DNA from 2 places in the Acidovorax sp. LjRoot129 genome. Region 1 is predicted to be linked to the other one. Evidence: riboswitches for the same ligand, from Rfam matches in the RefSeq annotation. Region 1 holds a riboswitch; the other holds the start of a gene.
The links. A riboswitch is a leader RNA that binds a small molecule or an ion and turns the genes downstream of it on or off. The one in region 1 is predicted to bind glycine.
Positions count from the first base shown of each region.

Region 2: linked by a shared signal. The riboswitch ahead of gcvT (glycine cleavage system aminomethyltransferase GcvT) and the one ahead of ACSQ3Q_RS22085 (D-amino acid dehydrogenase) in region 1 are both predicted to bind glycine.

Region 1 covers NZ_CAXUSE020000001.1:4,833,518-4,836,878, reverse strand. The annotation lists gene ACSQ3Q_RS22090 (c-type cytochrome) at 1-140, shown strand, start outside; gene ACSQ3Q_RS22085 (D-amino acid dehydrogenase) at 168-1,487, opposite strand; glycine riboswitch at 1,578-1,699, opposite strand; gene ACSQ3Q_RS22080 (2-keto-4-pentenoate hydratase) at 1,922-2,722, shown strand; gene ACSQ3Q_RS22075 (YXWGXW repeat-containing protein) at 2,782-3,237, opposite strand.
Region 2 covers NZ_CAXUSE020000001.1:2,427,987-2,431,347, forward strand. The annotation lists gene gcvH (glycine cleavage system protein GcvH) at 1-109, opposite strand, end outside; gene gcvT (glycine cleavage system aminomethyltransferase GcvT) at 191-1,330, opposite strand; glycine riboswitch at 1,385-1,511, opposite strand; glycine riboswitch at 1,525-1,624, opposite strand; gene ACSQ3Q_RS11135 (TRAP transporter large permease) at 1,652-2,947, opposite strand; gene ACSQ3Q_RS11140 (TRAP transporter small permease) at 2,944-3,361, opposite strand, start outside.

The DNA.
Region 1 (3,361 bases):
TCAAGCCCGACGCAGCGCGGGTGCTGCGCGCGCTGAAGGCGGGCATCGGCGTGATGCCCTCGTATGCGGAGCGCATGAGCGAGAAGGACATGCGCGCCGTGGCGAGCTTCGTGGCGCAGGCCACGGGGGCCGCCAGGTAGACGGGCCCCCTGACCTGGCAGCTGCGCTCAGGCCGCGGTGCGCGATGGCAGCAGCGCCGCAGGGCGCGGGCTGCGCTCCATCCCCTGGAAGTCAAAGTCCACCTGCGGCGCACGCCCGCTCACGATGTCGGCGATCGCCTGGCCCGAACCGCAGGCGTGCGTCCAGCCCAGCGTGCCGTGGCCGGTGTTGAGGAACAGGTTGGCCACCTTCGTCTTGCCGATCAGCGGCACATTGCTGGGCGTGGCGGGGCGCAGGCCGGTCCAGAACTGGGCTTGGCTCGCGTCGCCCGCGCCAGGGAAGAGCTGTTCCACGCGGCGCACGATGGCGTCGCAGCGCACCTGGTTCAGGTGCCGGTCGTAGCCGTTGAGCTCCGCGGTGCCGGCAATGCGCAAACGGTCGCCGCCGCGTTCGCTGGTGTAGCGCGAGAACACGAGCTTGAACTCATCGTCCGTGAGACTCACCTGGTGCGCCTTGGCTGCATCCTTCACCGGCATGGTCACCGAATAGCCCTTGGCGGGATAGATCGGCAGGCGGATGCCCAGCGGCTGTGCCAACAGCGGGCTGAACGAGCCCATGGCCAGCACGAAGGCATCACCCTGCACACGCTCGAAACGGCCCTCGGCATTGGTCACTTCCACATGGTCGATGGTGCCGCCCGCCTCGCGCAGCGCGGTGATGTGGTGACCCAGGCGAAACTGCACGCCCGCGGCCTCGCACAGCCGGACCAGCTCGCGCGTGAACTGGTTGGCATCGCCCGATTCATCTTCGGCCGTGTACGTGGCACCCGCCAGCTGCGGACGGATGTGGGCGAGGGCTGGCTCAATGCGCACGGCCTCGTCGGCGCTGATGACCTGGCGCTCGCAGCCCAGGGCGCGCATCTGCTCGGCCGGGGCCAGGGCGCCGTCGAACTCTTGGGCGTTGGTATAGAAGTGCAGGATGCCTTGCGTGCGCTGGTCGTACTCTATGCCGGTGGCGGCGCGCAGCTGCTGCAGCACGTTGCGGCTGTAGGTGCCCAGGCTCACGATCTGCTCGATGTTGTGGCGCGTGCGCGCCGGCGTGCAATTGCGCAAAAAGGCCAGGCCCCAGAGCCACTGGCGCATGTCGGCGCGCAGGCGAAACAAGAGCGGAGCGTCTTCCTTGCCGAGCCACTGCAGCACCTTGAGCGGCGCGCTGGGGTTGGCCCAGGGTTCGGCGTGGCTGACCGAGATCTGCCCGCCGTTGGCAAAACTGGTTTCGGCGCCGGGCGCGCCCTGGCGGTCGATGACGGTCACATCGTGGCCGAGCTGCGAAAGGAAATAAGCCGAGGTGACGCCGAGCAAGCCGGCGCCGAGAACAATCACGCGCATTTTTAGCCTTATAGAGGGCTAGCGCTTGATAGACACGCGTGAGCAGCTATGAAAATAATAGCAATGCAGCTGGCGCGCGTCTGCCAAGCTGCCGCTCCCCCTGTCCTTGGTACCTGAGAGATTCACCGCCGCGCCCACATGGCGTGCGGTTTGCTCCTTCGGTGCGCCACAACGCCGATGGCGGGTTGGGGCGGCTCTCCAGACGGCTTTGATGAATGGTGCAGTACGGGACCTGAGCGTGTATGGGAGTTTGCGCCTTCGGTGCAGCGGTGGGCGTGGCGCCTGCCGCTGCTCTCCTGCGAGGGCCATTCTAGGAGCGGCCCCAGCGCAAAACATGGGCCTGCAGCGCTAATGGGCCGCAATCGTTGCTGATGGTGGAACCGGCCTGTTGGCCATAATTTGCCGTTCCCTCCCTCCGCAAAAGTGGTTTCCCCATGCCCGATACCGCCCTCGATCCCTTCGACCCCTTCGACCCATTTGCCAGCGCCGCCGTGATCACAATGGCGCGCCAGGGGCGCATGCCCCGCCCGCTCGACCTGCCCGCGGCGCTGCGCCCGCGCGACGTGGTTCAGGCATATGCGGTGCAGGACCTGGTGGTGCGCGAGCGCGGGGAGATTGCGGGCTGGAAGGTTGGTGCGGCCTCGCACCAGGCGCTGCCCGCGCGGGCAGCACTCACGCGCGATTCGGTCTGGGTGGCGGCGGGCGACGGCGCAGTGCGCTTGCCCACGGCAGGGTTCGCGGTGCTGGGGGTGGAAGCCGAGTGGGTGTACGGGCTGCGCGCAGACCTCCCTCCGCGGGCCGCGCCCTACAGCCCCGCCGAAGTTCTGGCGGCTGTCGGGTCTGTGCGTGCGGGCATCGAGGTGTGCGACACCCGCTATGCGGCCTGGGGGCAACAAGACGAATGGAGCCGCCTGGCCGACCAGGCATGCCACGGTGCGCTCATCGTTGGCTCTGGCACCGAGGACGTGGAGGCCCTGGACGCGATGGCGCAGTCCGTGGTGCTGACGATCAATGGAGCGGTGGCAGCGCAATCTGCAGGGTGGAACAACCCGGCGGGCGACCCGCTGCGCCTGCTCACCTGGCTGGCCAATGTAGGCGCACACAGCCTGGGCGGATTGCAGGCGGGCCAATGGGTGACGACCGGGTCGTGCACCGGCACGATTTTGGTGGCGCCGGGCACCACGGTGGTGGCCGATTTCCCGGGCCTGGGCCACGCCGAGTTGAAGCTCGCCTGACGTAGAACGAGCAACGGCCCTGACCTAGGGCCAGGGCCGTTGCACACACCTATCAGCAATCAATTGCTGCGTGGATTGTTCGGCTGGCTGTCGCGGCGGTTGGAAACGCCATCGCCGTCACGGTCGCGGTCATTGCGGTTGGAGATGCCGTCGCCATCGCGGTCATTGCGGTCCCAGCCACCGCGTTGGAATTCCCAGCGGCCGTCACGCTCCACCCAGTGGGGTTGGCGGTACTGGTGCCCATTGCGGGCCTGCACCCAGTGGCCGCGCACCCATTGGTAGCGGTTGCCACGCCATTGCCAATGGCCTTCTTCCCACACCTGGCCGCGGCGTGCGCGGGGCGTCGCTTCACGGCGCGGAGGCGGCGGCGCGGGGATGACCTGGTAGGTCTGCGTCTGCTGGTAGCCCCGGTCGGACTGGACGACAACGGTGCCCGGCGTCGCGGCCTGCGCTGGCGCAAGTGCGCACAGTGCCAGGGTCGCAATGGATACGGCGGTGAGTGTGTTTCGAATCATGGTGATCTCCTCTTTTTTCGGTGGGGGGAAAGTGGTCTGTGATCGGTATGGGCAGGGCCACCCCAAGGCCTGGCCTTGGGAGGTGCGCCCGAGGGTTCAACCCCTGCGGGCTTGCCCTGTCAGC
Region 2 (3,361 bases), 2.4 Mb from region 1:
ACACCACATCGCCCAGCGCGTCCTGCGCATGCAGCGTGATGCCCACGGTGGCGGCTTGGTGGTCGGCAATGTCGACCCATTCGTGGTCCTTGGAAAACTTGACGGTCATGGGGGGCTCCAAAAAAAGAGGTTTCAAAGAAAAGTGCCGGTGCCAGCCGCGACTGTAGCGGGCTGGGCGGGTGTGACGCGATCAACCGCGGTAGTAGCGCGCCGGGGTGAAGGGCATGGCGCGCACTTCCATGGGCACAGCCTTGCCGCGCACGATGGCGTTCAAGCGCGTGCCGATGGCGGCGAAGGCGGGGCTGACATAGCCCATGGCCACGGGTTCGTTCACCGTGGGGCCGAGCAGGCCGCTGGTGACTTCGCCGATCTTCTGGCCGTCGGTGCTCTGCAGTTCGGTGTGTTCACGCACGGGTACGCGCTCCAGTGCCACCAGGCCCACGCGCTTGCGTTGCAAGGTGGCGGGGTCGTCGATCTGTGCCAGCACCTTGTCCGCGCCGGGGAAGCCGCCAGCACGTGCGCCACCGGTGCGGCGCACCTTCTGGATGGCCCAGTTGAGCGTGGCCTCGGGCGGTGTGGTGGTGGTGTCGATGTCGTTGCCATACAGGCACAGGCCGGCTTCAAGGCGCAGCGAGTTGCGCGCGCCCAGGCCGATGGGTTTGACTTCAGGCTGGGCCAGCAACGCGCGGGCCAGGGTGTCGGCCTGGGCGCCGGGTACCGAAATCTCAAAACCGTCTTCGCCGGTATAGCCGCTGCGGGTCACAAAACAGTCGCAACCGGCAATGGAGAAATCGCCGCCAGTCATGAACACCAGCTTTTCAACGCCGGGCGCCAGACGGGCGAGAGCGGTGACGGCCTGGGGGCCCTGCAGCGCCAGCAGCGCGTGGTCGGGCATGGGCACCACTTGGCAGCGCTGGCCGATGCGGGCCTGTATGTGGGCTATGTCGCCCACCTTGCAGGCACCGTTAACGATCACGAAGATTTCGCCCTGGCCCTTGTTGAAGAACATCAGGTCATCGATGACCGTGCCCTCATCGGTCAGCAGCAGGCCGTACCGTTGCTTGCCCACGGGCAGGTCGATCACGTCCACGGGCATCAGGGTTTCAAACGCTGCGGCAGCATCGGGCCCCAACAGGCGCAACTGGCCCATGTGCGATACGTCGAACAGGCCCGCCGCGTTGCGCGTGTGCTGGTGTTCGGCCATCAAGCCGGCGGGGTACTGCACAGGCATGGAATAGCCGGCAAACGGCACCATGCGGGCGCCCAGCTCGATGTGCAGGGCGTTCAGGGGGGTGGTGAGCAGGGGGGCGGCAGGAGCGGTGGCGGACATGGCGGACTTCTTGAGGCAAGGCAAATGGAAACCGCGGCCTGTACTGGCCCCGGCATTTGCCCTGCTGTCCGCTTTACCTGAGAGATTCACCGCAGCGCCCTGGCTGGCCGTGCGGTTTGCTCCTTCGGTGGATGGCCTCATCACGCGGTGCGGCGGGCCGTCTCTCTCCAGCAAGGGAACGCCCGCATCGCTGCGGGCGGTTGTCAGTCCTTTTGCCTGAGCGTTCGGCTGTTGCCTGCGCCTTCGGCGGCCCGGACGCAGTTGCTGCGAAGGGCTCTCTCCTGACGGGTGCGAGTATATCCGCTGCGCCGCTTTTCCCCGCTACTTGATGAAGCCGAGCGCGCGGGGGAGCCAGGTGGACAGCGCGGGCACAAAGGTCAGCAGCATCAGCACCACGCCATGGGCCCACAGGAAGGGCACCAGCTCACGCACCAGCTGGGTCATCGGCACACGCGACACATTGCAGGTGACGAACAGCAGCCCCCCCACGGGCGGCGTGATCATGCCCAGTGTGAGGTTGAAGATCACGATCATCGCGAAGTGGACCGGGTCCACGCCGAGCTTCATGGCCACCGGCGCAAGGATGGGGGCGAGCACCATCACGCCGGGCAGCGGCTCGATGAAGATGCCGAACAGCAGCAAAAAGATGTTCACGATGATGAGGAACATCCAGGGCGAGAGGTTCATGCCGATGAGCCACTCGGCCATCTGCTGCGGCACGCCTTCGATGGTGAGGATCCACGCGAACGCAGCCGACAGGCCGATGATGATGAGCACCGAAGCCGACAGCAGCGCCGAGCGCGCGAGGATGTCGGGCAGCGCCTTCCACTGCAGGGTGCGGTATACGAACTTGCCACACACCAGTGCGTAGAACACCGCGACCACCGACGCCTCGGTGGGCGTGAACCAACCGGCGCGCATGCCGCCCAGGATCACCACCGGCAGCAAGATGGCGGGCAGCGCCTTCCAGGTGGTCGTGAGCATCTCGCGCGCCGTGGGGGTGGCACCGTCGCCCCGGTAGTTGCGCCGCTTGGACACCAGGTAGTTGACGACGCACATGGCCACCGCAATCAGCAGGCCCGGCAGAAGGCCCGCCACAAACAGCGAGCCGACCGACACCGCGTCGTCCTGCAGCGCGTAGATGATCATGATGATGGACGGCGGGATGATGGGCCCCACGATGGCGGTGGAGGCCGTGAGCGCCGCAGCGTAAGAACGGTCATACCCCGCCTTGTCCATCATGCGGATCAGCATCGAGCCGGGGCCGGCCGCGTCGGCCAATGCTGAGCCCGAAATGCCCGAGAAGAACGTGAGCGAGACCACGTTGGTATAGCCCAGGCCGCCCCGCTTGTGGCCGACAAACTGGCCGGCAAACTTGAGCAGTACCTCGGTGAGCGACCCGCCGCTCATGAGCTCCGCCGCCAGGATGAAAAACGGCACCGCCATCAGCGGAAAGCTGTCGATGCCGGTGAAGGTTTCCTTGAGCAGCACCATGAGCGGGTAGCTCTCGGCCAGGATCAGCGTGGCCGCGGTGGCCAGGCCCAGGGCAAACGCCACGGGCACGCCGATGGCGAGGAACAGGCAGGCCGAGAAGATGAGGATGAGGGATGCGGTCACAGGGAGGCACTCGCATTCGCGTCAAAGTGCGCATCGGCCGCGAAAGTGCGGTCGAGCACATAGCCGCGCACGACGAACAGGAAGTGCACGATGAGCAGCACGCCGCCGATCAGCATGGCGCTGTAGATGTAGGCAAACGGCACTTGCGTGACGGCCGTCATCTGGAACATGGTGCGCTGCATGTAGAGCCAGCCGTACCAGACCATGAACCCGAAGAAGGCGAACAGCAGCGCCGCCACCACCGCGCGAATGGCGATGCCGCCCGCGCGGGGCAGGGCGTCCTGCAGGTTCTCTACCGCAATGTGGCCTCCGTAGCGCAGCACGGGGCCGGCACCCAAAAACGTCAGCCAGATCATCATGTGGCGCGACACCTCTTCGGCCCATTCGAGCGAGTTGTGGGTCACATAGCGCATC